DNA from 3 places in the Sporomusa sp. 246TCP1 genome. Region 3 is predicted to be linked to each of the others. Evidence: riboswitches for the same ligand, from Rfam matches in the RefSeq annotation. Region 3 holds a riboswitch; each other region holds the start of a gene.

Region 1 (3,123 bases), 470 kb from region 3:
GTAGATACCCGGGCAGTGAAGTTAAAAAAGGTATCAGGAGCCACTTTTTGCTGGCAGGAGTATGAGCAGGGACAATACATAGAACTTAATCAGTCAGATACTGTTTGCCCCGAATGCGGTTGGTGGCGGTGCCATGTCTGTGGTTCTTGCCGATGCAATAAACCGCTAAAACAGGATTAATTACAAAACAATGTACAAAGCTTGCAGGAAAAATGCTAATTTATGCGTATATTATATAAGGGATTTTACTTAATTCTTTCTTGAGGAGTGGTGATTATATTACGCGGTATTCGTGGTGCAACAACTGTTACAACTAATAATCGTGAAGAAATATTTGAATGTGTAGCCGAACTGCTTGCGGCAATCTCACGGGAAAACTTGCTGAATACCGAAGATATTGGGGCCGTAATCTTTAGCTCGACTCCTGACTTAAACGCTGCCTTTCCGGCAGCCGGGGCAAGAAAGTTTGGTTGGACGCAAGTACCACTATTCGGGACGCAAGAAATCGAGTGCCCTGATGCGCCGGCACTTTGTGTTCGCGTATTGATTTTGTGGAATACTGATTTGAGGCAGCAAGACATTAAGAATGTCTACCTACATGGCGCTGCCAGTTTACGTCAAGACAGTTAGCGATAACGATAGACTTATCGTTTTAGCATAAAACCTGCTTTGTAATTTGCAAAGCAGGTTTTATGCTTACTTTTTCTCGTGTGTATTTGCAATCATTCGCCAGCAGTGCAATAATATAGTGGTAACAAGGAGGCTTGCATAGTTGATGGATATAATCAATAAACTGATATCTATTGTTGTGCCCGTATATAACGAACAGGAAAATATTGATAATTTCTATAGTGAAGTTGTTAAACATATGGAACAACTGGCCTATTGTTTTGAAATTATTTTTGTCGATGATGGCTCAAGTGATGCCACGCCGCTTATTTTGGAGCGGTTAGCTACTGGTGATAAGCGGGTACGGGCGCTTATTATGGCGCGTAACTTTGGTCATCAGGTGGCCTTAACCTGTGGCCTGGACCATGCCCAGGGAGATGCGATAATTACTATGGATGGTGATATGCAACATCCGCCGGAAATGGTACCGTTGTTAATTAGTAAATGGGAGGAAGGCTTTCAGGTTGTCCAAACAGTCAGGAAAAATACCGAAGGAGTATCCTGGTTTAAAAATTTCACCTCAGGTATGTTTTATAAGTTGATGAATGCCTTATCGAATGTCCAGGTTGCCGAGGGTGGTTCTGATTTTAGATTATTAGACAAGCAGGTTGTAGACAGTTTTCGACGTTTTCGGGAACGCGCCAGATTTATTCGTGGTATGATTAGTGCAATTGGCTACCGTCAAACGAACATCGAATTTATTGCTCCCAAACGGTTTGCCGGTCAATCTAAGTTCTCTTTAAAAAAAATGCTGCATTTTGCCCTTGATGGGATTACTGCTTATTCTAAAACACCACTTCGTTTTGCATTTTACATCGGGATTCTGTTGGGATCTGTAAGCATTGGCCTAACCCTGCATGTTCTCTATATTAAAATTTTTACCGCCGAAGCAGTTCCTGGCTGGGCGACAATTACCGCCAGTATTTTGCTTTTAGGCGGCTTGCAATTGGCGGGAATTGGTATTATTGGAGAGTATGTTGGCCGGATATTTGAAGAAGTAAAGCAGCGTCCTCTTTACTGGTTGCGGGCTGAGCTCGGCACGCAAGTGGCAAAAGATAAACAGGCGACATTTGGCGAAAAAGGAACTTGACCTAATAAATGTAAAAAAAAACACGATTTTTGGGAAGGAATTTCTAAATCTAAGCCGAATAATAGTTTTAGAGCATTATAGAAAGCCGAATCCAGCTCTGGTACGGGGGAACCAATTAAGGGGGTGAAACTTGATAAGCGTCAGCTTTTCAAGTAGGGTGCCTGCAACCCTAACCCGTCAGCTAACCTCGGAGGCAAGTGAGAGGAGAAACCTATTTGCAAAAGTTTTTCAGGTTTATTGTCGCTTTATGCCTCTTTTTAGGGACAGCTGCTTTTGCTCACGCTGCGGGTACATATGAGGTTGGCGACCAGGGAGATGATGTTGCCGCTATTCAAGCTCAGCTTAATAATCTGGGGTTTAATGCCGGTGCAGCAGACGGCGATTTTGGAAACTTAACGCTTAATGCCGTTAAATCTTTCCAAAAAGAGCGTGGTCTTGAATCAGATGGTGTGATTGGAGCGCAAACCTATCGTGCTCTGATGGGACGCGATATTCCAGCCAGTCGTGATTCCTCTACTGCTTCGGTAAGGCGTATCATTCAGACTTCCATGCGTTACAGAGGTGTACCGTATGTATTTGGTGGGACAAGTCCTGATGGTTTTGACTGCTCTGGCTTCACTCGCTATGTTTTTGCTCAGAGCGGCGTCTATTTGCCACGAATGGCTGATGAACAATTTGAAGTTGGGCGGCATGTATCTTATGGTCGTCTTCAGCCTGGGGACTTGGTGTTTTTTAGCACTTACACTTCAGGAGCATCTCATGTCGGCATCTATATTGGTGATAGTAGATTTATCAGTGCTACGTCTAGTAGTGGTGTAAGAATTGACAGTCTAGATAGTGGTTACTGGGGTTCGTGCTACATCGGTGCTCGCCGGGTGATGTAAAGTAAGAAAGGAAGGCATGACAGCCTTCCTTTTTTATTGCCCCTGGGTACTTGTATTTAACGATAGGAACTGAGACAATATAAGTGTAAAGTCAAGCATTATTATAGTGGAGATATTATTATGTTTAGTTTTTATTGGCGAAAGTTCATAGTACCCTATTGGTTATTAGCTTTAACAGCGGTACTGTGTTTTATTGTTGCAAGTTTAGCGGGCTTGGCGGCGCCGCTGGTAGTTAAGCTGCTGATTGACGATGCGCTGACCAGTGGCAATATTGCGTTTTTGCATCTGATTACTGCGGGTATCATAATTCTATACTTCATTCGTGGATTATTTTCTTATTTTTATGGATGCAGTATGGCAAAAGCCGGCAATAAGATGCTGGCTAAACTGCGGCAGGATATGTTCAGTAAGTTGCAGTCACTAGATTATGCCTATTTCATGAAAACTCCGTCAGGTGAGCTTATTTCTCTATTTACCAAT
Region 2 (3,123 bases), 2.8 Mb from region 3:
ATTATAACCAGTACCAAGGGGCTTGTCAAGCTGCTGCCTAGCAAAACTTCAGCAGATCAACGAGTATCATAAAAGTCAATCAATGAATAGTAAAAGGGGGTTGCCTCAAAAATGAGACAACCCCCTTTTACTATTCTTTCAAGTGGTAGGGAACGGTAGTTACAATAACGTTTTCCCTCCAAATAAGGGTATTCCGCAAAAACCAGCCAGTCTGATTATGCAAGAGCCGGTGCCAGGATTTCCGCGTCTCAAACTCAGGGATAATGACTGTGATATAATCATCTGGTCCCTTTTCCCGCTCCTTCTTCTCAATAAAATGCAGGAGTGGCCGCATTAGTAACCGGTAGGGCGAACGAATAACGATTAATTCTATACCCGGATCCCACAGCTTCCACTTTTCAACAACTTTCTTTGTCGTTTCTTCATTATTAGATACATGAACAGCCAAAATATTATCACCAATCATTTTGGCATATTTAATGGTTTCATACACCACGCGCGTTGTTGTCGATACAGGTACAATAACAATATGTTTACCCTCTGGAAAAGTAGCCGCTCCCTTTTCATAGCATTCTTCCGGCAGATGTAGTTGATCGGCTATAGAGTTATAGTGGCCCCGGATGGCTGTAAAGATATAAATCATAATAGGAATAAACAACAAGATAATCCAGGCACCATAGAGAAATTTTGTTACAGTAATAATAAGAACAACCAGACCGGTAGTCGTAGCACCAATGCCATTTAGCAGCGCCCGAACCTGCCATCCTTTACCACGCTCCCGGTTCCAGTGAACGACCATGCTGGATTGAGCAATAGTAAACGAAATAAATACACCAATAGCATACAGCGAAATGAGATGCTCAGTATTTCCCCGAAACACGATAATTAACAACGCAGCCGCGACAGTTAGTAAAATAATACCATTAGAAAATGTCAACCGCTCGCCACGTGTCGCCAAATAACGGGGCATATACCCATCCTTAGCCACAATAGATAACAGCACCGGCAAGCCGTTGTAGGCCGTATTGCCTGCCAGATATAACACCAGCATTGTAGTAATTTGAATATAATAATAGGCAGCCGAACGGCCAAAAATTTCTTCTGCCAATTGCGACATAGCCGTTACCTCAGCTATCGGTAAAATGTGATAATGCATGACAAGGTAGGTAATACCCAGGAACATAAAACCCAGGGTTCCAGCCATCCAGTACGTAGTAATAGCAGCATTACGGGCTTCCGGCTTGCGGAACATGGGAACACTATCTGCAATAGCTTCTACCCCTGTCATTGAACTACAACCATTGGCAAAGGCCCTTAAAATCACAAACAACATCGCCCAATCCAGTTGCTGGCGGGCTAAGGACTCTGGTGGCAGCAGATAGGGAGCAACAGTAACGGACTTCCATATACCTATTACAATTAAAATGATGATACCAAACAAAAAAGCGTAGGTAGGTATTACGAAGGCATTGGAGGATTCCCGAACTCCGCGCAGATTAACTAGCATTAATATGGCAAAAAGAACCAGTACATCAATGATAACTTCCCGCCCCGCCAAGGCAGGAAAAGCCGAAACAATAGCTGCTGTGCCGGCCGAGACACTCACCGCAGCTGTCAGTACATAATCGGCAAAGACTGAGCCAGCTGCCACCAACGCCGGCATCTTGCCCAGATTCTTCTTGGCCACCGTATAGGCCCCGCCACCCTCAGGATTGGCTTTAGCCACCTGCACATAGGATAACACTACAATAGCCAGCAGTGACAGAATACCTATAGCCACAGGCCCCATAAACCCGTAAGCTACCAGGCTGGGAACAGCAACCAACGCAAGCATTATTTGTTCCGGACCATAGGCAACAGATGATAATGCATCTGAGGAAAAAATAGACAATGCCTTCCATTTTGGAAGTTTTTCGTGAGCCAATTCCCGGTTATGAAGTGGCTTGCCGATAAGTAATCGGCGAAGTACGCGCATCATAGTAGCGCCTCCAGTTTCATTATTCATTTTTTTAACACAAAAAAAAGACCTGTCGGTCTTTCGACCCCTGCTTTAGCCTGCGAAGTTAGCTGACGGGTAGGATGACAAGAGAAAAACATCCCTTTTACCTAATTGGCAAAATTAACCCCAAAAAGTGGTTCCTCCGCTTCCAAAATGGAACTCGGCATTATGTTATGTTTAACTAACTGTAATCATACTGCTTTTCTAATCGCACATAAAGTTCGCCTATGCTTCTTTAACGCCTGCTAGATGTCATGGCTACTCACTAAACAATATTGGATTCTTCGCTCACAGTCACGCTTTCTTTTGCGTGTTGTGGCTCGTCATTCCCCAAAAAATTCATGTTTATCGGCTATAAATAGCGACTGGACTGTCATAAAGACGGCCAAGAAAATTACACCAATATACTCTTATAAATAAAGTCCAACCACTTGTTTGAATGAAGTGGTTGGACTTTATTAATAACAATCATTTCCGCAGCTATTAGAACAATGGCATCGCGTTTTCCCCTGCAATTCCTGCCAAATAATTTTGGCTATATAGCCACCCGCAACTAAGCCGAAAATAAATACAATTATCGTATCCATCCCGCTCACGTCTTTTTCCCTAGTAGCCCAGAAGACTTCCTATTTGGTAAACTAAGAACGACATTATCCATGCCAGGGTAGTTGTATATACGGTAGCAAAAATTGGCCATTTCCAGGAATTTGATTCCCGTTTGATAACTGCTAATGCTGCCAGGCACGGTGAATAGATAAGCACAAACACCATCAGAGAATAGGCAATTAATGGGGTAAAGCTGCTATCATTGGCCAGCGCTTGCTGCAACGCAACCGACCCTTCATCGGCTTCACCTACATTATAGATAGTACCCATGGTACTAACCAAAACCTCTTTCGCGGTAAAGGCCGCAATTAAACCAATGCCTGACCGCCAATCAAAGCCCAATGGTCGAATAGCCGGCTCAATAAATTTGCCGAGCTGTCCAGCATAGCTTTGGGCTAATTTTTCCCCAGCCTCTTCTTTCTGGAAGTGTTCAATCTGCTCTTCATTTTCAGTCTTGAGTTCCAGATAACGCATGGCCCACGGATATAACTCAGTGTTAGCTGCTTGTATTTCCTGCA
Region 3 (3,123 bases):
AATAAAGGCTGTCAATCCACGGATACCAGCAGTTTTGCGAGTATTGGCAAAAATAATATATATTTCAGCAATACCACCATTGGTAATAAAACATTTTGTACCATTAAGTATATACTCGTTCCCGTCTTTAACAGCAGTTGTTGCAACTGCTCCGGCATCTGAGCCTGCACCTGGTTCAGTTAGTGCAAAGGCGGCCAAATTACCATCATTTATGACACTAAACATTTTGCGTTTTTGCTCTTCGGACCCCAAGAGTACTACTGGGTAGGAAGCTAAAGCATTTGCAGCGGTTGTTGTAGCTACACCAGCACACCCTTTACCTAATTCTTCATAGATGAGAGCAATTGAGAGTGCATCAAGACCTGGTCCATCATATTCTTCCGGTACAGTTAAATTAAGTAAGCCTGCCTCATCAAGCTTTTTCCATAAATCAGAGGGAACTATACCTTCTTTATCCATTTCTAAAGCGTGAGGCGCAATTTCTTTCGCTACAAAATCTCTTACCATTTTTTGCATATCCAATTGATCGGGAGTAAAGTTAAAATCCATGCCTTGCCTCCTTGTGTTAGTACATTACCAAAAAATCCTAATGATAAGTATACCGCATAATTTTTTTTTTGTTAACACCTTAATTAAGAAAAAAATAAAAAAAACTATTTTAATAGCAGTCTAGCACCAACTGCGAGTAATACCAAGCCAATTAGCTGCTTGGGACTGCAAGCCATACGTTCAAGACCAAATCCCCCCAAGTAGTCAATTATGATTGCTGTTAATACTTGTCCAACAATAATGGCCGTAGTGGCATTGGCAACACCGACACTGGGAATGCTGGCGACTACCAAATAGATTATGGCAACACCAAGAATACCTCCTAGCCAGGAATACCATGGTGCCTCCTGCCATGCAGACAGATTGCCTTTGCCCAGATTACCGATAAACAGTAGCATCATGACTAAAATAGTTCCCGTAAGTTGAACAACAAACGTAGCCTCGAGCAGTCCAATAACCTTACTCAAACCACTATTAATCGATCCCTGCACTGCCATTAACACCCCAGATACAAAAGCCAGCACCAACGGCAGCATTTCACTTGAGATAAAATTCAATCCTAACCAACCCCCATGAAATTCTCAAATTCTATCAGTAGTATAGTACTTGATGCTTCTTAATATTCTTGGGGGATAATAACATTAGCTGCTATCAGTAAACAAAAAAAGCAGGCCGCAACCTGCAATTTATCCGTCAACTACATACACAGTTACTCTTTGCACGCCAAAATTCAATGCCTCACGGCGATTATCAAATGCTAAATCGATACGCTGGCCCTTTATTGCACCACCAATATCGTCAGCTATTGCATAGCCATATCCTGGGATATATAGCCGGGTTCCTAAAGGAATAACTGCTGGATCGACAGCAACCAAACCCTTACGCAAAAGGTTTCCGCCATAGGTATAGCTGCCATTACCCGGGTCATACGCAGAGTAGGCCGATGCTTTCATACTAAGGGCACGGCTATACCGGCTTGGCACCCCAGCCAGCCGTCCCAAATAGGCAAAGGTTTCTTTATCAACAATACCATTTACGTTAAGAGAGGAACTATGTTGAAATTCTTTTACAGCCTTTGCAGTAATTGGACCAAATATACCGTCAATGTCTCCTGAATAAAAACCACTGTCAGCCAAATATTTTTGTACAATCCGCACATTATCGCCGCGTGCCCCGAGCATTATAGTGGGTTGCTCCTGTGGTCCCGCAGCCATGCTCACCGAGGGAATGCTTACGGCTATCAGTAAAGAAAGCAAAAAAAAGACCTTTAAAAAAAGTTTTCCCAATCGATCACCTCTCTTTTCAGTATGCCTCTAAGGTTAGCTGTCATGCACTGCAAAGCAAAACACAAAACCTTAAGCATTAGCCTCCGGGGTTAGCTGTCGGATTCGGGCCAAAGAGAAGAGCTTAAGAACGCCCTACCGCGTTAGCGGATTCACCCCTATATGTGTATTGGGTCCCCCGTACCTTATAAGGATTCGGCATTATACATAGAATACACCGGAATATCAGTTTGGTCAAATCCAGTACTAGGTTGTATTTTACACTTATCTGCTATTTTCGTCAACTTCTTGATATTCTGATAGAATTTCTTACTAATTCTATATCCCTAACGCGGCACAAAACTCTTTGGTAGCTACACCGGTAGTGGTAATTCCCTTATCTGCCTGATAAGCCTTAACAGCTTCTTCAGTCATAGTGCCAAACAAGCCATCTGCTCTACCCTGAAAGTAGCCAAGTTCTTTGAGTTTCATTTGTAAGGCAACAACATCAGATCCTGAAGTTTTATATTTAAGGTTTCTTTTAATTATAGCCTTTCGACCATCAATACGCACCGGAGTCCCAATCGGAATCCATTCAAACAATTCTTCAACATCTTTATTACGCAGTCTAATGCAACCATGACTGGCAAATTGACCTATTGACCAGGGTTTATTTGTCCCATGAATGCCATAAGTGCCCCAAGGAACATTTAATCCCATCCAGCGTGTTCCAAATCCAGTTCCCCAATTATAGTCTTTCCATACCACATTCCACTCCCCGATCGGCGTCGGGGTTTTGCTTTTGCCTACTGCAATCCTGTATTTTTTATATATCTGGTCATCATTATAAACTTCAAGTACTTTAGATTGAGTATTTATTACTATACTCACTTTGCCTGTGGGTGCGTTGGTTGGTTGACTGGTGGTATCTATTGATGCCAGTTCTTGTTCATCCATATACTCAAAGCCAATAATACTAAAAACAATACTCAAAATCGCAAAAATTGCTATACCATAAAATATCGGTGATTTTCTGAATCCAAATGATAAAATGGAATTCACTTTGTCCCCTCCTTGTAGATAGCATATTCATTCCCAAATATATGCAGCCACCCAAAGGGATATGAGCAAAGAAAAGCCGGCCGAAGCCGGTTATTTAAGAACATATACTTTCACATTTTGAATCCCATAATCCAGCGCTTCTTGTCTGGTATTAAACGCTAAATCAATACGATTGCCTTTAATCGCACGGCCTTGATCGTCAGCTATAGCTTGACCGTAACCTTCAACCCAAAGTTTGGTTCCCATAGGA

The links. Region 3 has a riboswitch for cyclic di-AMP ahead of AC1ECB_RS06685 (peptidoglycan-binding protein). Riboswitches for the same ligand answer to the same signal wherever they lie in the genome.
Region 1: it holds a riboswitch for cyclic di-AMP, as region 3 does, so the genes downstream of both, AC1ECB_RS04205 (C40 family peptidase) here and AC1ECB_RS06685 (peptidoglycan-binding protein) in region 3, are expected to answer to the same signal.
Region 2: it holds a riboswitch for cyclic di-AMP, as region 3 does, so the genes downstream of both, AC1ECB_RS21430 (APC family permease) here and AC1ECB_RS06685 (peptidoglycan-binding protein) in region 3, are expected to answer to the same signal.

The regions. Positions count from the first base shown of each region.
Region 1 covers NZ_CM170492.1:880,685-883,807, forward strand. Annotated here, with positions in the region: gene AC1ECB_RS04190 (hypothetical protein) at 1-180, shown strand, start outside; gene aroH (chorismate mutase) at 271-630, shown strand; gene AC1ECB_RS04200 (glycosyltransferase family 2 protein) at 776-1,759, shown strand; cyclic di-AMP (ydaO/yuaA leader) riboswitch at 1,833-1,970, shown strand; gene AC1ECB_RS04205 (C40 family peptidase) at 1,975-2,643, shown strand; gene AC1ECB_RS04210 (ABC transporter ATP-binding protein) at 2,764-3,123, shown strand, end outside.
Region 2 covers NZ_CM170492.1:4,537,103-4,540,225, forward strand. Annotated here, with positions in the region: gene AC1ECB_RS21430 (APC family permease) at 131-1,978, opposite strand; cyclic di-AMP (ydaO/yuaA leader) riboswitch at 2,038-2,175, opposite strand; gene feoB (ferrous iron transport protein B) at 2,606-3,123, opposite strand, start outside.
Region 3 covers NZ_CM170492.1:1,347,371-1,350,493, reverse strand. Annotated here, with positions in the region: gene AC1ECB_RS06695 (acyl-CoA dehydrogenase family protein) at 1-549, opposite strand, end outside; gene AC1ECB_RS06690 (DMT family transporter) at 654-1,106, opposite strand; gene AC1ECB_RS06685 (peptidoglycan-binding protein) at 1,236-1,835, opposite strand; cyclic di-AMP (ydaO/yuaA leader) riboswitch at 1,899-2,043, opposite strand; gene AC1ECB_RS06680 (L,D-transpeptidase family protein) at 2,151-2,873, opposite strand; gene AC1ECB_RS06675 (3D domain-containing protein) at 2,964-3,123, opposite strand, start outside.